Regions from separate parts of the Pseudomonas sp. HP_01 genome, predicted to be linked through region 2. Evidence: predicted binding sites of a transcription regulator. Region 2 holds the regulator's gene; the other holds the start of a gene.
What was found. The regulator sigma-54, encoded in region 2, starts transcription at its own class of promoters, with help from an activator protein. The targets are predictions, from matches to a motif close to ANTGGCATNNANNTTGCTNT.
Positions count from the first base shown of each region.

Region 1: flgB (flagellar basal body rod protein FlgB) is a predicted target of sigma-54. The motif match lies at 8,819-8,838, and genes of this name have one in related genera.

Region 1 covers NZ_JBTOPV010000008.1:99,976-110,825, reverse strand. The annotation lists gene flgH (flagellar basal body L-ring protein FlgH) at 1-705, opposite strand, end outside; gene flgG (flagellar basal-body rod protein FlgG) at 803-1,591, opposite strand; gene ACYAR8_RS06960 (flagellar basal body rod protein FlgF) at 1,639-2,379, opposite strand; gene ACYAR8_RS06955 (hypothetical protein) at 2,652-2,831, shown strand; gene ACYAR8_RS06950 (flagellar hook protein FlgE) at 3,830-5,566, opposite strand; gene flgE (flagellar hook protein FlgE) at 5,823-7,157, opposite strand; gene ACYAR8_RS06940 (flagellar hook assembly protein FlgD) at 7,187-7,906, opposite strand; gene flgC (flagellar basal body rod protein FlgC) at 7,922-8,365, opposite strand; gene flgB (flagellar basal body rod protein FlgB) at 8,369-8,776, opposite strand; gene cheR (protein-glutamate O-methyltransferase CheR) at 9,922-10,749, opposite strand; gene ACYAR8_RS06920 (chemotaxis protein CheV) at 10,794-10,850, opposite strand, start outside.
Region 2 covers NZ_JBTOPV010000033.1:5,862-16,711, forward strand. The annotation lists gene ACYAR8_RS17260 (DUF3820 family protein) at 1-93, opposite strand, end outside; gene ACYAR8_RS17265 (PA2169 family four-helix-bundle protein) at 326-799, shown strand; gene ACYAR8_RS17270 (sensor domain-containing diguanylate cyclase) at 842-2,314, opposite strand; gene ACYAR8_RS17275 (HPr family phosphocarrier protein) at 2,415-2,687, opposite strand; gene rapZ (RNase adapter RapZ) at 2,704-3,561, opposite strand; gene ptsN (PTS IIA-like nitrogen regulatory protein PtsN) at 3,564-4,028, opposite strand; gene hpf (ribosome hibernation-promoting factor, HPF/YfiA family) at 4,041-4,349, opposite strand; gene ACYAR8_RS17295 (RNA polymerase factor sigma-54) at 4,426-5,919, opposite strand; gene lptB (LPS export ABC transporter ATP-binding protein) at 6,109-6,834, opposite strand; gene lptA (lipopolysaccharide transport periplasmic protein LptA) at 6,834-7,376, opposite strand; gene lptC (LPS export ABC transporter periplasmic protein LptC) at 7,363-7,935, opposite strand; gene ACYAR8_RS17315 (KdsC family phosphatase) at 7,946-8,479, opposite strand; gene ACYAR8_RS17320 (KpsF/GutQ family sugar-phosphate isomerase) at 8,480-9,454, opposite strand; gene ACYAR8_RS17325 (ATP-binding cassette domain-containing protein) at 9,763-10,572, shown strand; gene mlaE (lipid asymmetry maintenance ABC transporter permease subunit MlaE) at 10,572-10,850, shown strand, end outside.

The DNA.
Region 1 (10,850 bases), on a different contig from region 2:
GAACAACGGGCTGAGGAAGAATCGGTCGAACCAGCCTGGCTGACTGGAATCGGCAAACGCGCCTGTACCGGAATAAGTAATGCGTGCATCGGCAATACGAGTCGACGACACGGTGTTGTCGGTAGCGATGTCGTCGGCACGAATCAGGCCGGCGATGCGCACCAGTTCGTCACCGGTGTTCAGGGTCATCCACTTCTCGCCGCGCACCAGCAAAATGCCGTTGGGCATTACGTCAGCGACGGTCACGGTGATCGAGCCGGTCAGGCTGTTGCTCTGCGCGGCCTTGCCGTCACCCTTGGTGGAGCGGTCGCCGGTGTACCCGGCGTCCAGACTGAGATTGCCGCCACCCACCGGGTTGTTGGTGCTGACGCCAGCACCGAACAGCGAGGTCAGGCCGAGGCTGGTTTTGCTGTTCTTGCTGATCCCTGAGCTGGCGGCCTTGCTGGCGGCCATCTTCTCGGAGAGCGTGATGGTGATGATGTCGCCGACCCGATAAGCCTTACGGTCGCCGTACAGGTTCTGCTCGAAACCGGCCTGATAAATTGAACCGTTGCTGGCCGCTGAAGGCAGCGGCGTGCGCGGCAACACCGGCGCGTAATAAGGGTCATTGGGTTTGGCCGCAGGCGCAACGCAGCCGGTCAGCAGCGCGATACCGCACAGCGGTGCTGCCAACAGGGAAAGCCGCAATACAGAGAGCCGTTTCATGACACTTAAAACCTCGCGGTGTAGCAGGCGCTTTTCAGGCGCCCCTTGGAATTGATCAGGTGTTTCGCAGCAGGACATCAGGTGCTTCAAGACCGGCTTACAGGTTCTGCGTGACGTACTGGAGCATCGAGTCAGCGGTCGAGATCACTTTGGAGTTCATCTCGTAGGCGCGCTGTGTGGTGATCATGTTCACCAGTTCTTCAACGGTGCTGACGTTGGAGTTTTCCAGGGTGTTCTGCTTGACCACGCCCAGACCGTTGAGGCCCGGGGTACCGACCTGCGGTGCACCGCTGGATGCGGTTTCCAGGTACAGGTTGCCGCCCTGGGATTGCAGGCCGGCCGGGTTGATGAAGTCGGCGGTCTGTACGTTGCCGATGACCTGCGGAGTCGCAGCGTTGGCCGACGTGGTGACCGATACGGTGCCGTCTTCGCCGACGGTGAAGGTCTGCGAATCCTGCGGAACGACGATCGCAGGCTCCAGCGCGTAACCGTTGGAGGTCACGATCTGGCCGTTGCTGTCGAGGTGGAACGTACCGTCACGGGTGTACGCCAGGGTGCCGTCAGGCTGACGGATCTGGAAGAAACCGCGGCCGTTGACCGCCATGTCCAGCGGCTGGTTGGTGGTCTGCAGGCTGCCGGCGGTGAAGTTTTTCTGGGTGCCGACGATGCGCACACCGGTACCCAGTTGCAGGCCCGACGGCAGCTCGCTGTCCTGAGTGGACTGGGCGCCTGGCTGACGCTTGATCTGGTAGAGCAAGTCCTGGAATTCCGCACGGTCGCTTTTGAAACCGGTGGTCGAAACGTTGGCCAGGTTGTTGGAAATGGTCGTCAGGTTGGTGTCCTGGGCGGCCAGACCGGTTTTAGCAACATAGAGTGCCGGAAGCATGTTTGAATCTCCTCGAGCGCCTGTTTATCGGCGCAAGCTGTCAGTCATTAGCCCATTTGCAAGACGCGAGCCATCGACTCGTCATCCTGCTCGGCGGTCTTCATCATCTTGATGTGCAGTTCGAATTGGCGGGACAGCGCCAGCACCGAGGTCATCTCATCAACGGCGTTGACGTTGCTGGCCTGCAGAAACCCGGATTCGACCTGGACGTCGGCATCGGCCTGGGCCGGCCTGCCGCTCTTGGTGTGCATGAGACCGTCGGGGCCTTTTTCCATGGTGGTCTGGTCGCCCTTGACCAGCTTGATGCGGTCGATCTGCGCCATGACCTGCGGGCTTTCACCCAGCGAGCGGACACTGATGGTGCCGTCGGCGCCGATCTCGATCTGCTGCTGAGGCGGCACGGCAATCGGCCCGCTGTTGCCCATGACCGGCAAACCATTGCCATCACGTAACACGCCGAGGGCGTCGATGTTCATGCTGGAGGTGCGGGTGTAGGCTTCGCCGCCATCGGCTGTCTGCACCGCCATCCAGCCGTTGCCTTTGACGGCGACGTCCAGTTCGCGACCGGTGTCGACCATCGCGCCCTGGCTGAAGTCAGTGCCTGGACGTTCGCTCATGGCGTACGCACGGGACGGGTTGACCTCACCGAACACGGGCATCGAGCGCGCCTGCTCAAGGTCGCGCTGAAACCCGTTGGTCGAAACGTTCGCCAGGTTGTTGGCATGGGCTTTTTGGGCGATGGCGTTTTCTGACGCTCCGCTCATGGCCACGTATAGCAACTTGTCCACAGTCTTCCTCCTCCGACAGACGCTTGCCGTCTGTAGCTGTACTGAACAGGTCATAGCAATAATCGAACCAGTTTTTCAGCGGTGATACAAAGCGTTGATTCTTCAATGATTCCGGCAGCATTTGGCGGACCGGGATCCGGTTTGCGCCGCCGCGCGACAGCAGACTGCCGGTTTCCTGCAAATCGACGGCAACGAGCGCCAGAAAACTTTCCATCGGGGTGCGAAACTTGCAGCGTTTTGTGAATTCGCTTCAGTCGCCACGGAAAACTGTCATGGGTCTGCGCATCGCCCTACTCCTCACACTGGTTGCCAGCTCGTTTGCCATTTGGGCAGCGCCGGCGCCCTATTTCCTCTGGCAAGGCGCCCACCGCACGGTCTGCGCCCAGACCAGCCCCGGCGAAGGCTGGACAAGGATCAGCGCCGCGTATGTGAAGTCGGATTGTTCGATTTAAAGGGCGCTGCTTTAGTAGGAGCGCGGCTTGTCCCGCGACCTGGCGCGCAGCGGCAGTAAACCTGACGCCCTGGCAACGCCTGACACGCCTCACGTACCGGTTTTACTGCCGCTGCGCGCCAGATCGCGAGCAAGCTCACTCCTACAGGTTCCGCAGCGTCCGCAGAATTTAGCGCAGACCAAAACCGTGCCTGACCTTGTGCAGATTCCGAGCCGGACGACGATCAAATGTAGGAGTGAGCTTGCTCGCGAAGGCGGTTTGCCTGACACGAATCAATCGCCTGACACGCCGCCTTCGCCAGCAAGCCGATCCCTACCGATTCTGTCTCCTCCACAAAATTTGTGGCTTGCCGATATCCACTGTAGGAGCGCGCTTGCCCGCGAAGGCGGTGTATCTGTGACAGATCCATCGCCTGACACACCGCCTTCGCCAGCAAGCCGGCCCCTACGGATTCTGTGTCCTCCACAAAATTTGTGGCTTGCCGAGATCCACTGTAGGAGTGAGCTTGCTCGCGAAAGCGGTGTGTCTGTGACAGATCAATCGCCTGACACGCCGCCTTCGCCAGCAAGCCGGCCCCTACGGATTCTGTGTCCTCCACAAAATTTGTGGCTTGCCGAGATCCACTGTAGGAGCGCGCTTGCCCGCGAAGGCGGTGTATCTGTGACAGATCCATCGCCTGACACACCGCCTTCCCTAGCAAGCCGGCTCCTACGGATTCTGTGTCTTCCACAAAATTTGTGGCTTGCCGAGATCCACTGTAGGAGCGCGCTTGCCCGCGAAGGCGGTTTGCCTGTGACGAATCAATCGCCTGAAACGCCGCCTTCGCCAGCAAGCCGGCTACGGATTTCGGGTACGCCAAAAAATTTGTGCCTTGCCGAGATCCACTGTAGGAGCGCGCTTGCCCGCGAAGGCGGCCTATCTGTGACAGATCCATCGCCTGACACACCGCCTTCCCCGCTAAAGCCGGTCACACATTCGCGTCCACGCTAAATCCCGGATCAGGTCGCGCGTATCAGCGTCTGCATCAGTTCCGCCTCCGTCGACAGGGTTTTCGAGTTGGCCTGATACGCCGTCTGCGCCTGGATCAGCTCGACCAGCTCATTGGTCAACGTGACGTTGGAGCCCTCCAGCGAGTGCCCGATAACGCTGCCCAAGGTGCCGACACCCGGCGTGTCGTAATTGGCGACTCCCGAGGCCAGGGTTTCGACCCAGCGCGTGTCGCTCACCGGCTGCAGCCCTTGATTGTTGGCGAAGCTGGCGAGCATGACCTGACCCACGTTGCGGTGCAGGCCATTGCTGAAGCCGATCATCAGCATGCCGCTCTTGTCGATCGTCAATTGGGTGGCCTGCCCTGCCGCATGGCCGTCGATGACGATGTTGCTGCTGCCGGTGGCGGCGTTGTGCTGAGTGGTCTTGCTGAAGTCCATGACAATCCCGTCGGCATTTCCCACCGCGCCATTCGCACCCCACCGCCCGCCCGGCTTGTTGCCGTCCAGCGGTTTGGCCGGCACCCAGCCTTCGAGGGTCAGGGTGTTGTTGGCGGCGGTCAGCCACTGACTGCCGATCAGCGATTGCAACGAGCCGCCTGAGTCAAACAGCATGCTCGCCGTCGACGGCGCCGTGCTGGTCGGATCCTGCGGGTTGCGCCCGTCAATCAGCGTATGCATCTTCCAGCTGTTGCTGCCGTCTTTGACAAAGTACTGGGTCATCTCGTGGCGCATGCCCAGGCTGTCGAAAACGCCGTAGGTGGACGCCTTGGTGAAGGTGGTGATGTCAGACGGATTGAAGGTCGGCACGGGCCGCGGCATGAGCGGATCGGCCGGGTCCAGCACGGGCAGACCGCTATCGACCAGCGGCAGTGAGATCGGTCCTGGAGACGGCGCGGGGCTGGCGGTCCAGGTGCCGTTGACGTTGATCGCCGGGCGCCAGGTCTGCAGCTCCAACTCGGTGTCGGAAATCATCTTGACCGCCGCCGTCGGGCCGGTGAGTGAAAGCTTGCCGGCCGCAGACACCTGCAAACCGATCTCCAGCGGGGCGTTACTGGTGGGATCCAGCGGGTTAACGCCGTCGACGAGAATGTACGACGTCCAGTTATTGTCCTCGGTCTTGACGAAATATTGCTTGAGCTCGTGATCCTGTGGCGGAACGCCGGCGTCCTGAATTACCCGCCCGGTTACCCGGGTGAAGGTGGTCGGGTCGCCGGGATCGAAGCGCGGAAGAGCGCCGAGTGACGCCGACGCCGCATTCAGGTTGAGGGTCTGCTCCATTTTGCCGGTGGCTTTGGGCGACATGCCTGCCGAATCAATTTTCAAATCCGTGCGAACGCCGGTGATCACTTTCCCGTCATCGGTAATCCCATAACCCTGCAAGCGACTGCCGTGGGCGTCGACGACAAAATTCTTCGCATCCTTGATGAATGCCCCTGACCGGCCGTAACTGATGGAACCGGCGTCACTCATGACAAAGAAACCGTTGCCCTGAATGCGCATGTCGAGCGCCCGCCCCTCGCTGGTGATGACCCCGCCGGGCGCGAAGTTCTGCGAGACGTTGGCCACTTGCACCCCATCCCCTGAGGCTGTGCGGCTGCCGCCGAGCATGGATGAGGAATACACCGCCGAGAATTCGGCGCGAGAGGATTTGAAACCGGACGTGTGGACGTTGGCGATGTTGTTGCCGGCCACTTCCATGCGTTTGTGCGCCGCGTGCAAACCTGAAACCGCTGTGTTGAATGACATGAACACTCCCTGAGTCGTTGCTAAACGACACGCTCGTCAATGCATCGAAGTTCGCGGGCAAAGGAATGCAATCGAACGGCCCCGTAAACGGCCCCGCGCAATGGCATTTATTTGTCAGCGGACTTGATTCTCGCAAAGACGAAAGTAGGAAGTTTCCAGTTGTAGAGTGGGATGGCTCTCGATATTTCAGTCAAAAAAAAGCCATAAAAAAAGCCCCTCAGAGAGGGGCTTCATTGACCGTGTCCAGCGACCGTTATCAGGTCATCTGAATGGTGGTCTGCATGATGGTGCTTTGTGTCGAAATGGTCTTGGCGTTCGCCTGGTAGTTGCTTTGCGCCTTGATCAGGTTGACCAGCTCGCCGGTCAGGTCGACGTTGGATTCTTCCAGCGCCTGCCCGGTCAGGTAACCCAGCGTACCCGACTGCGGCGCGCCGGTGACCGGAATGCCCGATGCCGACGATTCGCGCCAGGCGGTGCCGCCTGCCGGGGACAGGCCCTGGACGTTGGCGAAGTTGGTCAGCGACACCTGACCGATGACCTTCGACTGACCGTTGGTGTAGGTCGCGAACATGTTGCCGGTGGCGTCGATGTTCATCGCCGTGATCTGGCCGGTGGCGTAGCCGTCCTGGGTCTTGTTGATTGCACCCGACACCGCGTTGGTCTGGGTGGTCGCCAGCATGTTGAGCTTGATCCCGCCCGCGTTGGCAGCCGCGCCGTTACTCGCCCAGGTGGTGGTACTGCCAACGGTAGTCTTGGCAGCCGGCACCCAGTTATTGAGGGAGAAAACACCGTCCGTACCAATGCTCACGTTGGGCGAGTTGGTGGTGTCCGGGCTACCGGTGCCGCTGGTGATCAAGCCACCCGACGAATCGAAGGTCACGGCTGTGGCGTCAGGCTTGGTGGACGTTGGATCGTTGATGCTGCGGCCATCCACCAGGCTGTACATGGTCCAGGTATTGGTGCCCGTCTTCGCGAAATACTGGTCGAGGGTGTGCTGGTTACCCTGACTGTCGTACATAGGCGTGCTGTAGGTCGTGGTGTAGCTGCTGGTGTCCGACGGCGAGAACGTCGCAACGGTCGGGACGGTGGACGAAGAGTTCAGGTTGGAGGCGACGGTGATCAAACTGGTGCTTTTCGGCGCCAGGTTTGAGGAGTCGACACGCAGGTTGCTCAGCACGCCCGTGGCGACATTGCCCTGACCGTCAACGCTGTAGCCCTGGAGATTGTTGCCCGCCTCGTTGACGATGTAGCCATCGGAATCGGTGTGAAATGCGCCGGCGCGGGTGTAAAGCTTCTCGCCGTTGTTGCTCATCATGAAGAAGCCGTTGCCGTTGATCGCCAGATCCAGACTGCGCCCGGTACCGGTGTTCAGCGTGCCCTGGGTGAACTGCTGTGAAACGGCGGCGGTGTAAACGCCGCTACCGGTATTGGAAGTGCCGGAGGTGCCGCGAATTGACTGGGCGTACTGGTCTGCAAACTCCGCACGGGAAGATTTGAAACCGGTGGTCGCGACGTTGGCAATGTTGTTGCCGGTGACGTCGAGACTTTTGTTTGCCGCGTAGAGCCCACTAAGACCAACATTGAAAGACATGATTTAACTCCTGCGCCGTCTAGTCGGCTCTAAATTCCGATTTGCTTGATTTTTGCCAGTGCCACCTGGGTGCCGCCGGCGAGGTTCAACGTCATGTCAGAGCCCGTTGTGCCCATGGTTACGCTGTTCACTGTCGCCGGCAGGTAGGTGCTCAGCTGAGTGCCCTTACCGTCCAGCTTGCCGTTGGCGACGAAGCTGTAGTTGCCCGCTGCCGCCGCCGCGCCGCTGTCGTCCAGGCCATCCCAGCTAAAGGATGTGGTGCCGGCGGCCTGAGTACCCAGGTCGATGGTGCGCACGACGTTGGTACCGGTGCTGTCGTAGATCTTCACCGTGGTGTCGGCGCTGGACGATGGCAACACCACCGAACCTGTCATCGCCTTGCTGGTGTCGACGTAGGTCGAACCGGCGTCCACGGTCACCGAGCGGCCGACCAGCGAAGAAGCCTGCAACGCCTGGGACGACTGATACATGGTGCTGATCGAGTCAACCGAGGTGCTCAGGTTCTGCATGGTTTCCAGGCTGCTGAACTGGGCCAGCTGCGCCACGAACTCGCTGTTGTCCTGAGGATCCAGCGGGTTCTGGTTCTGCATCTGCGTGACCAGCAACTGCAGGAACGAATCCTTGCCCAGGGAACTTGAGCCGGTGAGGCTGCTGGTGCTGGATTTAGTGCTAGTGCCTGTGGTCCCGGGGGTCGTGCTTTGCAGCCCTTTGAGGAACGACGAGGTAGCGTCTGTGTTTGAGACCGTCATGGATTTCGCCCTTTATCACTGACCCAGGGTCAGGACCTTCTGCATCATTGTTTTCGCGGTGTTCATGATTTCCGCATTGGTCTGGAACGAACGGCTGGCCGAGATCATGTCGGCCATCTCGTTGACGACGTTGACGTTCGGGTAATACACGTAGCCGTTCTTGTCGGCTGACGGGTGATTTGGCTCGTAACGTGCTTCGAGGTTGGAGGCGTCTTCGATGATGCCGGAAACCTGTACGCCGGTGCCGGCCTGGCCCTGGTCTTCGAACAGCGATGCGCTGCCGCCGGCTTCCTGGCCCTGGAAGACTGTGGCGAACACCGGATGGCGGGCGCGATAGGTCTTGTCCATGCTGGAGGACACGGTTTCGGCGTTGGCGATGTTGCTGGCCACGGTGTTGAGGCGGGTGTTCTGGGCACTCATGCCGCTACCGGCAATATTGAAAACACTGGACAGGGACATGGATTACTCTCCGCGCAGGGCTGCAACCAGCCCTTTGAATTTGCTGTTGAGCAAGGTGAAGCTGGCCTGAAAACCGATGGCGTTTTCGGCGTAGTTGGCATTTTCGACTTGGGAGTCGACGGTGTTCTGATCCAGCGACGGCTGCGACGGGGTGCGGTAGAGCAGGCTGGCTTCGCCATCGCTCATGCCTTCGGCTTCGATGTGACGGTTGTTGGTCATGTCGAGGGCGAAGTGGCCGTTTTTGCTTTTGTCGCTTTCGGCGGCCAGGACTTTGGAGAAGTCGAGGTCACGCGCCTTGTAGTTGGGGGTGTCGGCGTTGGTGATGTTGTTGGCCAGCACTTCGGCACGCTGGGCGCGGAAGTTGAGTGCTTTTTCGTGGATGCCGAGGGCGTTTTCAAAACTGATGCTCATGTCGGGACCTTTGAGGGCTGACCAGATGTACGTGCAGGAGTTATAGCAAGGTGTGTGCCACTTTCTGAAAGCACGGGTTTACGGGGGCTGCAGGGTGTTGGTGAGGAGGGATGACAGAAAAGCGGCAAGGGATTTCCGCTCATTGGGAGGAAAGCGGCAAGAGCGGTGCCGTTTTTTTGCCGTATTGCGCGTCAGCGTCAGCGCGGAAGATCAAGATCAACAGCGTCTGCCTAGGGGCAGACTGTTTCGCCTTCGGCGAGTTACTTGGAAAAGCACCCCAAGTAACCAAAGGTGCTTGCTCCTGGTTAGGTCCCTCCTCCGTCGGGATACCCTCACTCCGACGACGCTCCGTGGGCCCGCGCCGAACGGACATCCATGTCCTGACGGCGCTCTCGCGGCATCCATGCCGCTCGGCCCACTGCGCGTCGTCTGCGTTAGGCCGGCACCAAAGTCGCGATTCGTGTCGTCTGCGCTGGCTGTGCATGAAGATCAAGAGCAGATCAAAGGCTTCCCGGCTAAAGCCGGTCCCACTGACCGTGCGCGAATACCTGTAGGACTGGCTTTAGCCGGGAAGCTCTTGATCTGCTCTTGATCTGCTCTTGATCTGCTCTTGATCTGCTTTAGATGTGCTTTTGATCTTCGTACACAAAAGGTCCAGTCACCGCCAATCGCGACTTGGGTGCAGGCTGAACGCAGGTCTCGCGCAGTGGGCCGAGCCGCATGGATGCGGCGAGAGCGCCGTCAGGGCATGGATGCCCGTTCGGCGCGGGCCCACGGAGCGAGACCGAAGTGAAGGAACCCTGAGGAACGAAGGGCCCAACCAGGAGCAAGCACCCTTGGTTACTTGGGGTGCTTTTCCAAGTAACTCGCCGAAGGCGAAATGTCTGCCGTGAGGCAGATGCTCTTGACCTTGCTGTAATAAGCCGCACCGCGCACTCGGGGACAGATTGATTTACGGTGAAGCGCTGTAAATAAATCAGTCCCCTTAAAAATGTTTCCAAGTAACTCGCCGAAGGCGAAATGTCTGCCATTAGGCAGACCAAACTCAGCGCCACCACAATTAACCCGCTGCCAAAAATCCAAGCGCCAACACAACATAAAAAAACCCGCCTAAGCGGGTTCTAATAAAGCGAAAGAGCAGCCAATCACTTGGCCTGATAAATAATCCCGGGACTGCACTGCACCATCTGATAATGATCGGGCAACCCGTTCAAGGCCTCCGACGCGCCCAGGAACAAATACCCCCCCGGCTTCAACGTCGAATGAATGCGCAGCAAAATATCCTTCTTCACCTCCGCCGAAAAATAAATCAGCACGTTGCGACAAAACACGATATCGAACTTGCCCAACGCCGCATAACTGTCCAACAGATTGAACGACCGGAACTCCACACGGCTCTTGATCGGCGCCTTCACCGTCCAGCGCCCTGGCGTCTTCTGATCGAAGAAACGCTGCAGACGATCCGGCGACAAACCCCGGCCGATCGCCAGACTGTCGTACTCACCCGTTTTGCAATTGTTCAACATCAAACCCGACAAATCCGTCGCCACAATCTGCACACCCGACTTCAACTGCCCCGGGTTACTGCGCTCGAACTCATCGATCGACATCGACAGCGAATACGGTTCCTGCCCCGAAGAACATGCCGCCGACCAGATCCGCAAACGCTGGTTGGGGCTGGCCTTCATCGCCTCCGGCAAAACCTTGTTCTTCAGCACCTCGAAGGGGTACGTATCGCGAAACCACAACGTCTCGTTGGTCGTCATCGCATCGACCACCTGCTCGCGCAAACCACTGCGCGGCTGGGTCTGGATACGCTGGATCAGCTCACTCAACGACTTGATGGACTGCTGTTCCATCAACTTGTTGAGGCGGCTGGAGACCAGATACTGTTTATTTTCACCCAGCAAAATGCCACAGGCCTTTTCCAGGAATACCCGGAACTGATCAAAATCCAAATTACCTGTAGACATGCCGCCCCTCAAATCATGTGAACAGCAAGGAGGAAAATCCCTCCTCAGCTGATATCCGCCGCCTTGATACGATCTACTACCCTCGCCGCCAGATCATCCGG
Region 2 (10,850 bases):
GTAGTCACCTGGCAGGTCCGCCAGCAATCGCCCTTGATACTTGCCGAACGGCATTTCGCGAGCCACCAATAGTTTGAGTTTCTCTGGATTCATCCAATAACCGCTTATCCGTTCGAGTGAACTTGAAAGATACGTGCATTCTGCAATTGCGCAAACACACAGATCATGCAGAAAGCGCGGCGCGACTGTCGCTTGATATTATTAACTCATTGTAAATTAAGGATATTCTTTATCAGCAAAAGCTGGCATGCACAGTGCAATATCTATCTTATCGAGTGTTTCGTTAACCAAACCTTTGATAAACCTGCCAGAAAGGAACCGCAAAATGTCGGATATCAACAAAGAAGCCATCTCTATTCTGAATGACTTGATCGAGACCAGCATTGACGGTGAGAAAGGTTTTCACACTGCTGCTGAAGACGCCAAGAACCCGGAAATCAAGGCCTACCTGCTTTCCCGCTCCTCTGGCTGCAAGACTTCGGTTGCCGAGCTGCAAGCTGAAGTACGCGCACTGGGCGGCGATCCAGAAGATTCGTCCAGCATTGCTGGCGGCGCACACCGTCTGTGGGTCAACCTGAAAAGCGCATTGAGCGGCAAAAACGACGAAGCCGTACTCAACGAAGTCGAAAGCGGTGAAGACCACGCGCTGAAGGCTTACAAAGAAGCGTCGCAGAAAGCGACTGAGAAAAACCTGCCGGTCAACGTTACCAGCTTGATCCAGCGTCAGCTGCAGGGCGTGCAAGCGAACCATGACAAGGTCAAAGCCTTGCGCAACACCGTTCGTGCTGCCAACAAGTAATTCGCGGTAGTTCGGAAAAACGCCAGCCAGTCTGGCGTTTTTTTATGCCTGCTGTTCCGCGAAGGGCGCAACGTACGGTTCGACTTCCACGCGGTTCCTGCCGTTTTTCTTGGCGCGGTACAGGGCACGATCAGCAGCATGAAACAGCAGTTCGGGCTGATCGTGGGTTACCGGCAGATGCGTGGCGACGCCGATGCTCACCGTGATGGGCACTGTGTCCTCAGCGAAAGGCGGAAGTGCTTCAATTGCAAGGCGCAGCTTTTCTGCAATGACACAGGCACCTGCCTTGTCGGTTTCCGGGAGCACCACCATGAATTCTTCACCGCCATACCGGGCGGCGAGGTCACCTGGCCTGCGGATGCTGGCGGCGAGCGTCTGGGCGACGCTGCGCAGTGCAACGTCGCCGCCATGATGTCCGTGTCGGTCATTGAAGGCCTTGAAGTGGTCCACATCAATCATCAGTAATGCCAGAGGCCTTCCCGAACGCATGCTTCGCGCCCATTCCTGCTTGAGCACCTGATCCAGCCTGCGCCGGTTGGCCAGACCGGTCAGCCCGTCCGTAGATGCCAGGCCAGCCAGTTCGCGCTCGGCGTTTTGGCGCAGACGCAGCTGACGGCCCAATAGCCAGGACAGCAGCAGAATGCCGATGCAGAGCAGGCCAGTGGCGCCCGCCACCAACATTGCATTGCGCTGCCAGACGGCATAGACGTCGTCCCGCGATTGCGCCACCACCACAATGAGTGGCAGGTCACCGACCCGAGAAAACGTATACAGGCGCTGAACGCCGTCAAGATCGGATACCGCGGTGAAACTGCCATTGACCTCCGACAGCACGCGTTTGAAGTTCTGGCGCATGCTGAAGTCCTGGCCTACATAGGTCCGACCATTGGATTCAGGCTGCCGGGCGAGGAGTATCCCGTTGGCACCTAACAAGTTGATGGTGCTCCCCGGGCCGACGTCCAGCGTGCGAAACAACTGGTCGAAGTAAGTCAGCCTCATGGACGCGCTGGCCACGCCAACGAACCTGCCGTCATTTGAAGGGATGCGGCGGCTGAAACTTATGCACAGGTCTTTGAAGCCCCATCGGGTACGAAACGGTCCGTCGACCAGCAGTGCAAGGGAATTGTTGTCCCGGTGATGCTGGAAACTCGACCTGTCAGAGAAGTTATCCTGACGCGGTGTCAACGAGGTCGAGTCGGCAATGATGCTCCCCGTCTCGTTCAGCAACACCAGATCACCCTTGTAAGGCGCGGCAGTAGCGCGATCAAAGAGTACCAACTGACGCAACTCAGGCGAGATGGTCCCAAGGTCCGGTCTCAGCCATGCAGAGATCAGCCCTTGGAGCGAGGTATCATAAAGTTCGGCATTGCGTTGGACGTCAGCATCGATAAGCTGCACGACGTTGTTCGCCGCACGCACGGAGGCTTCGTTGGCGCTGCCCAGCTCCCTGAACAGCAGCCACGCAACGATTGCCATAATCGCCATGACCGCCAGAACGCTGCCCAGAAGGAGCATCTTCTCGGACCCCGACCTGCTCCTTCGCACAAACGTCCGCGTGAATGACAGTGGCATCGCTCATCTCTGACGGTAATGGACGCGTCGCCCAGGCGTAAGCTTATTCGCCTTCGTCAAACTTGTTGTTGATCAGCTCCACCAGTCCCGCCAGCGCGGCCTCGGCGTCTTCACCTTCGGTAGCCAGATGAATCAGGGTGCCCTTGCCGGCAGCGAGCATCATGACGGCCATGATGCTTTTGCCATCGACCATGGTTTCCGGCGTGCGGCCAACCCTGATCTGACACGGGTACTTGCCGGCGACACCCACGAACTTGGCGGCGGCCCGGGCGTGCAGACCCAGCTTGTTGATGATGGTGATTTCTAGAGCGGGCATCGCGATGGAGGTCCTTTCAGCTTAGGTCGCGGTGGCGGACCTGAACATTCTTGAGCGATTGCTGCAGCACCTGACCCAGACGTTCTGTCAGGTAGACGGAGCGGTGGTGTCCGCCGGTGCAGCCAATGGCGATAGTGACGTAGGCGCGGTTGCTGGCGGCGAAGCGCGGCAACCACTTGTTGAGGTACGCAAAGATGTCCTGGAACATCTCTTCGACGTCCGGCTGAGCTGCAAGGTAATCGGCAACCGGCTTGTCGAGGCCCGACTGCTCGCGCAGCTCCGGTTTCCAGTACGGATTGGGCAGGCAGCGCACGTCGAACACCAGGTCGGCGTCCACGGGCATGCCGCGCTTGAAGCCGAAGGATTCGATGAGGAAGGCGGTGCCCGGCTCGGGTTTGTTCAGCAGGCGCAGTTTAAGAATGTCGCGCAGCTGGTAGAGATTCAGGTGCGTGGTGTCGACCGTCAGATCAGCCAGGTCGATGATCGGACCGAGCAGGGTTTTCTCGTCACGAATCGCCTCGGCCAGCGAGCGTGTTGCCGTGCTCAGCGGGTGACGACGTCGGGTCTCGGAAAAACGCTTGAGCAGGGTTGCTTCATCGGCATCGAGAAACAGCACGTCGCACTGGATATGGCGGGCGCGAACTTCGGCGAGCATGCGCGGGAATCGTGTCAGGTGACTGGGCAGGTTGCGCGCATCAATCGAGACAGCTAATAAAGGCTCAGCCAGCTCGGTGTTGATCAGCGCGCGCTCGGCCAGCTCAGGGAGCAGGCCGGCGGGAAGATTGTCGACACAGTAGAAGCCGCTGTCTTCAAGGACATCGAGGGCCGTGCTCTTGCCGGAGCCGGAGCGGCCGCTGACGATGATCATGCGCATGATCAGTGACCGTTCTGGACGTCGAGCACGACGTTGTAGAGCTCTTCGCCTGTCTTGGCGCCGCGCAGGCGCTTACGCACCTCGGCCTGATCAAGCATGCTGGCGATCTGGCGCAGCAGTTCGAGATGGGCATCGGTGGCCGCTTCCGGGACCAGCAGCACAAAAAGCAGGTCAACCGGTGCGCCGTCAATGGCGTCGAAATCTATGGGTTTCTCGAGATGCAGCACGGCGCTGACGGGCGTTGAACAGCCCTTCAGCCTACAGTGGGGAATGGCGATGCCATTGCCGAATCCGGTAGAACCGAGCTTTTCACGGGCAGTAAGACTTTCAAACATCACCTGCTCATCAAGATCAGGCACCTGCTTGCTGATCACGTTGGCGATCTTTTGGAGTACGGCTTTTTTGCTGCCGCCTGGCACGTTCACGAGGGAACGGCCAGGGGTCAGGATATTTTCAAGTCGGATCATGAGTGGGGAGTGTCAGCGAGCAGTCGCGCCTTGCAGCAGACTTTGCTGTTTTTCCTTATGTTTTTTGAGTTGGCGGTCAAGCTTGTCGGCAAGCAGGTCAATGGCTGCATACATGTCGTCGTGTTCGGCGTTGGCAACCACTTCAGCGCCAGGAACATGCAGGGTGGCTTCGATTTTCTGCTTGAGCTTCTCGACCTCCATCGTGACCTGCACATTCGTGATCTTGTCAAAGTGGCGTTCCAGTCGGGCGAGCTTCTCGCCGATGTAGGTACGCAGAGGTTCGGTCACTTCCAGCTGGTGTCCACTGATGTTGACTTGCATACAGCTTCTCCTTCGTTGCCAGTGCATTAAGAGGCAGGCGTAATGCCTGCCACTGAAACACTTTGACGTGTGGCCTTTACATCAGCCGCTTGCGTTCGCTGGACGGCGAAATCCCAAGGGATTCGCGGTACTTGGCGACTGTGCGACGGGCCACTTGAATGCCTTGTGCTTCCAGTAAACCAGCGATCTTGCTGTCACTCAACGGCTTTTTCTGATTTTCCGCGGCGACCAGTTTTTTGATGATCGCGCGAATCGCCGTGGACGAGCATTCGCCGCCTTCGGAGGTGCTGACGTGGCTGGAAAAGAAATATTTGAGTTCGTAGATCCCGCGCGGGGTGTGCATGAATTTCTGCGTGGTCACCCGGGAAATCGTCGATTCGTGCATGCCGACCGCTTCGGCGATGTCATGCAGAACCAGCGGCTTCATGGCCTCGTCGCCGTACTCGAGGAAGCCGCGCTGGTGTTCGACGATTTGCGTGGCCACCTTCATCAGCGTCTCGTTGCGGCTCTGCAGGCTTTTGATGAACCAGCGGGCTTCCTGCAGTTGATTGCGCATGAAGGTGTTGTCGGCACTGGTATCGGCGCGACGCACGAATCCTGCGTATTGCGGATTGACCCGCAGGCGCGGCACGGATTCCTGGTTCAGCTCCACCAGCCAGCGCTCGTTGTCCTTGCGCACAATGACGTCAGGCACGACGTATTCAGCTTCACTGGACTCGATCTGTGAGCCGGGCCGCGGGTTGAGGCTCTGGACCAGCTCAATGACCTGACGCAGGTCGTCTTCCTTGAGCTTCATGCGGCGCATCAGTTGCGCATAGTCGCGGCTGCCCAGCAGGTCGATGTATTCGCTGACCAGCTTCTGGGCTTCCGCCAGCCACCTGGTTTTGGCCGGCAACTGGCGAAGCTGCAGCAGGAGGCATTCACTCAGGTTGCGAGCGCCGATGCCGGCAGGCTCGAACTGCTGGATGCGGTGCAGAACGGCTTCTATCTCATCCAGCTCGATATCGAGTTCGGGATCGAATGCGTCGAGCAATTCTTCAAGTGTTTCGTCGAGGTAGCCCTGGTTGTTGATGCAGTCGATCAGGGTCACGGCGATCAGGCGATCGGTGTCGGACATCGGCGCCAGGTTGAGCTGCCAGAGCAGGTGGCTTTGCAGGCTCTCGCCAACAGAAGTGCGGGTGGTGAAATCCCACTCGTCATCGTCATTGCTGGGCAGGCTGCTGGCGCTGGTTTGATAGACGTCTTCCCACGCGGTGTCGACGGGCAGCTCGTTGGGGATGCGCTCGTTCCAGTCGCCCTCATCCAGATTGTCGACGGTAGGCGCCGATTCCTGATAGGTGGGCTCCTGAACATCAGCGTTGGGCTTTTGCTCTACGTTATCCGCCAAGGGGTCGGCATTGTCGAAATCGTCGCCTTCCTCCTGCCGTTCCAGCATCGGGTTCGACTCCAGCGCCTCCTGAATCTCCTGTTGGAGATCCAGCGTCGACAGCTGAAGCAAGCGGATTGCCTGTTGCAGCTGAGGCGTCATCGTCAGCTGCTGGCCCATTCTCAAGACTAGCGAAGGTTTCATGGCAGGGCTTAACACCTTATTCGCCGGCGCACTGCGCGCCATTTACTACCAGGGCGCCGATGGCGCCAACTTAAGCAAATTATATGCCTGAAGCTGGAGGGTTTGCCTAGAGTGTGATGACAATTAAAAAACGAGGTCGGCGATAGCGCGCGCTGCGGGGCACCGCACGACCTCATGTCATCACTGCGGTTACAGGCGGAACTCGTGACCCAGATACACTTCCTTGACCAACTGGTTGGCCAGGATGGATTCGGCGTCGCCTTCGGCAATTAGCTGCCCATCGTTGACGATGTAGGCGGTTTCGCAGATATCCAGCGTTTCACGCACGTTGTGGTCGGTGATCAGCACGCCGATCCCTTTGGCCTTGAGGTGGTGAATGATCTGCTTGATGTCGCCTACGGAAATAGGGTCGACACCGGCGAAGGGTTCGTCGAGCAGAATGAATTTCGGCGAAGTGGCGAGGGCGCGTGCGATTTCCACACGGCGACGTTCACCACCCGACAGGCTCATCCCCAGGTTGTCGCGAATGTGGGTGATGTGGAATTCCTGCAGCAGGCTCTCCAGCTCCTTGCGGCGGGCAGCGCGATCGAGCTCGTTGCGGGTCTCCAGGATCGCCATGATGTTGTCCGAGACGGAGAGCTTGCGGAAGATCGATGCTTCCTGTGGCAGGTAGCCAATACCGGCGCGTGCGCGGCCGTGCATCGGCTGGTGGCTGACGTCCTGGTCGTCGATCAGGACGCGACCCTGATCCGCCTGAACCAGGCCGACGATCATGTAGAAGCAGGTGGTCTTGCCGGCGCCGTTGGGGCCGAGCAGGCCGACGATCTGGCCGCTCTCGATGGACAGGCTGACGTCACGTACGACCTGGCGGCTTTTATAGGCCTTGGCCAGGTGTTGGGCTTTCAGCGTTGCCATTACTGGGCCTTCTGCTGGTCGGTTTTCTTTTTCGGCTGGATGACCATGTCGATGCGAGGGCGTGGGGCGGTGACCTTGGTGCCATTGGCACGACCGGCGTTCACGACCTGCTTGACGGTGTCATAGACGATTTTCTCGCCTTCGGACGTGTTGCCGTCGTTGACTACTTTGGCCTTGTCGATCAGCACGATGCGGTTCTGGGCCGCGAAGTACTGGATGGTAACGCCCCAGGCCTGAACGATCGGCTTGTCCACCGATGGCTTCTGCTCGTAGTAAGCCAGGTTGCCCACGGACGTAAACACGTCCACGTCGCCTTGCGGTGTACGGGTGATGGTCACGGTGTTGCCGGTGATCTTCATCGTGCCCTGGGTGATGATGACATTGCCTTTGTAAGTGGCGATGCCTTGCTTGTCGTCCAGTTGCGCGTCATCCGACTGAATGTGGATGGGTTGATCGCGATCCGTCGGCAGAGACCAGGCGCTCGCGCTTCCCAGTGCTGCGCCCAGGCCGAGCAAAAAAGGAAGGGTTTTAACGAGCCTCATACTGTCCTCTTACGTTGGATAGCAGGTTCATCCTGCTTTCTTTCAGATACGCTTTCATACCCGTGCCGGTCGTTACACCGCCAAGGCCGTCGATTCTAACGGGTTGGGCAGTCTCCGCATATTGCTTCTGCGGGAATACAGTCATGCGGCTGCTGGTGATGATGGTGGTACGGTTCTTTTCGTCGGTGCGGTTGATGCGCACCGAGTCGATCAGCTCGACGTGATCACCCCCCGGCGACACTTCGGCGCGAACGCTCTGTACGTGCCACGGGAAGGTCGAGCCGCGATACATCTGCAGCACCGGCGTGGTCATCAGGGTGACGTCGGTGGCTTTCAAGTGCTCGACCTTGTCGGCGGTCATGTCGTACTGCATGGTCCCGTCGGGCAGGTACTGAATGCTGTGGGCGTTGGTCGCATAGTAATCGACAGCGCTTTCATCCACGGCAGCCTTGGGTTGATCGAGGAAGCTTTCCGGACTGATGTTCCAGTAGCCGACCGCTGCCAGCAGCAGTGCCAGCACACCGAACAGCAGAAACGTACGAAACTTTTTGCTCAGCATAAATGCACTTCTATAGGTAGGCGGCGTGAGCCGCTTCGAGGTTGCCCTGAGCTTTCAGGATCAACTCGCAGAATTCGCGGGCAGCGCCTTCGCCGCCACGTGCCTGGGTGGTGCCATGGGCGTGCTCGCGAACAAAGCCGGCAGCGTTGGCAACGGCCATGCCCAGACCGACCCGGCGAATGACCGGCAGGTCGGGCAAATCGTCACCCAGATACGCGACGTGCTCGTAGCTTAGATTCAGTTGTTGCAAAAGCTCGTCGAGAACCACGAGTTTGTCTTCGCGGCCCTGATAAAGATGTGCGATGCCGAGGTTCTTCGCGCGCCGCTCAACCACGGGCGTCTTGCGCCCGCTGATGATGGCTGTCGTCACGCCCGAGTTGATGAGCATCTTGATGCCCTGGCCGTCGAGGGTGTTGAACGTCTTGAACTCGCTGCCGTCTTCGAGGAAATACAGGCGCCCATCGGTCAGTACGCCATCGACATCGAAGATGGCCAGTTTGATGTTCTTGCCGCGTTGCATCAGGTCATTCATATCGGCGCTCATTTACATGACTCCTGCGCGGAGCAGGTCTTGAAGGTTGAACGCGCCAACCGGGCGATCGTTCTCGTCGACCACGATGAGTGCGCCGATCTTGTTGTCTTCCATGATTTTCAGGGCTTCGGCCGCCAGCATTTCCGGGCGCACGGTCTTGCCGTGGACGGTCATCACTTCATCGATGCTGGCCTGGCGTATGTCGATCGGGCGATCCAGCGTGCGACGCAAATCACCGTCCGTGAAGATACCGGCAAGGCGGCCATCGCTCTCGATAATGGCCGTCATGCCCAGCCCCTTGCGGGTCATTTCCATCAGCGAGTCGCGAAGCGGCGTGCCCCGCGCAACCTGCGGGAGGTCGACGCCAGTGTGCATGACATGCTCGACCTTCAACAGCAGCCGACGACCCAGCGCACCGCCCGGGTGGGAAAAGGCGAAGTCTTCGGCGGTGAAGCCTCTGGCGTCCAGTAGCGCAACGGCCAGGGCGTCGCCCATGACCAGCGCCGCCGTGGTGGAGGAGGTGGGCGCCAGATTCAGCGGGCAGGCTTCTTTTTCGACCCGCGCATTGAGGTTGACGTCTGCGGCCTTGGCCAGCGTTGACTCCGGGTTGCCGGTCAGGCTGATCATCTTGATGCCCAGGCGCTTGATCAAAGGCAGCAATGTGACGATCTCGGCTGTCGTACCCGAATTGGACAGGGCAAGGATGATGTCGGCGCTGGTGATCATGCCCATGTCGCCGTGGCTGGCCTCGGCCGGGTGCACAAAAAACGAAGGGGTGCCGGTGCTGGCAAGGGTGGCAGCGATCTTCTTGCCGATATGCCCGGACTTGCCCATACCGACCACGACCACGCGGCCCTGGCTGCCCAGAATCATGTCGCACGCGCTGACGAAATCGGCATTGATGTGCGCAAGCAAACCTTCCACTGCTTCTATTTCAAGGCGGATGGTGCTCTGTGCCGATTCAATCAGATTGCGCGCATTGGACATATCGGAAGGGGTCGCTTGGTCAAAAGCCGGGGATTATAGCGGCAATGTTCAAAAGCCTCACGCTTCATCGTTGCTGTTTGTTTAATGAAAGGGCGCGTCCTTCAGCAACTGAGTGATAACGGCTGACGATGGGTACGAAATTTCCACGCCGTCCTTAATGCCGTTCTTTGTTTGCGACTTGACGCGTTGGAGCTTGGGCGGCGTGCGACAGCGGTGGTATAGTCCGCCGCTTGTTCGGCCCCTCCATAAGTGTGTCGTTCGTCAAGAACGCGGCATCTGAGAGACAGGTTGCATCGCAAGGAGTTTAGATGAGTGCCGATAACGCCTACGCGGTCGAGCTGAAGGGCGTTTCCTTCAAGCGCGGTGCGCGCAGCATCTTCAATAATGTGGACATCCGCATCCCCCGGGGCAAAGTCACCGGCATCATGGGACCGTCGGGCAGTGGTAAAACAACACTGCTGCGGTTGATGGGCGCACAACTGCGTCCAAGCGCGGGTGAAGTCTGGGTCAATGGCCAGAATTTGCCAAAGCTTTCGCGCAGCGATCTGTTCGATGCGCGCAAGCAGATGGGCGTGCTCTTTCAGAGCGGCGCACTGTTCACCGATCTCGACGTTTTCGAAAACGTGGCGTTCCCGCTGCGGGTTCACACCAAGCTGCCTGAAGACATGATCCGCGACATCGTTCTGCTCAAGCTGCAGGCGGTGGGGCTTCGTGGCGCAGTCGACTTGATGCCCGACGAGCTGTCGGGTGGCATGAAGCGCCGTGTTGCACTGGCGCGCGCCATCGCGCTGGATCCCCAGATTCTCATGTACGACGAACCCTTCGTGGGCCAGGACCCTATCGCCATGGGCGTGCTGGTTCGGCTGATCCGGCTGCTCAATGATGCGCTGGGCATCACCAGTATCGTGGTGTCCCACGACCTCGCCGAGACCGCGAGTATTGCCGACTATCTCTATGTCGTCGGCGATGGTCAGGTGCTGGGGCAGGGCACACCGCAGGAACTGATGCAGTCGGATAACCCTCGTATACGTCAGTTCATGACGGGTGATCCCGACGGGCCGGTGCCTTTCCATTATCCGGCGCCGGATTATCGCGACGATCTTTTGGGGAAGCGCTGATGCGCAGAAAGTCTTTAATGGATCGCGTACGCCTGATGGGGCGTTCGACGATCGATATAGTTGCAGTGCTGGGTCGTTCAGGGATTTTTCTGGTTCATGCGTTGCTCGGGCGCGGCGGAATCGGTGGTGGCTTCCAGCTGCTCCTTCGTCAGCTGCACTCGGTGGGCGTCATGTCACTGGCCATTATCGTCGTATCCGGCGTATTTATCGGCATGGTGCTGGCGCTGCAAGGCTTCAGCATTCTCGCCAAATATGGCTCCGAACAGGCCGTGGGGCAG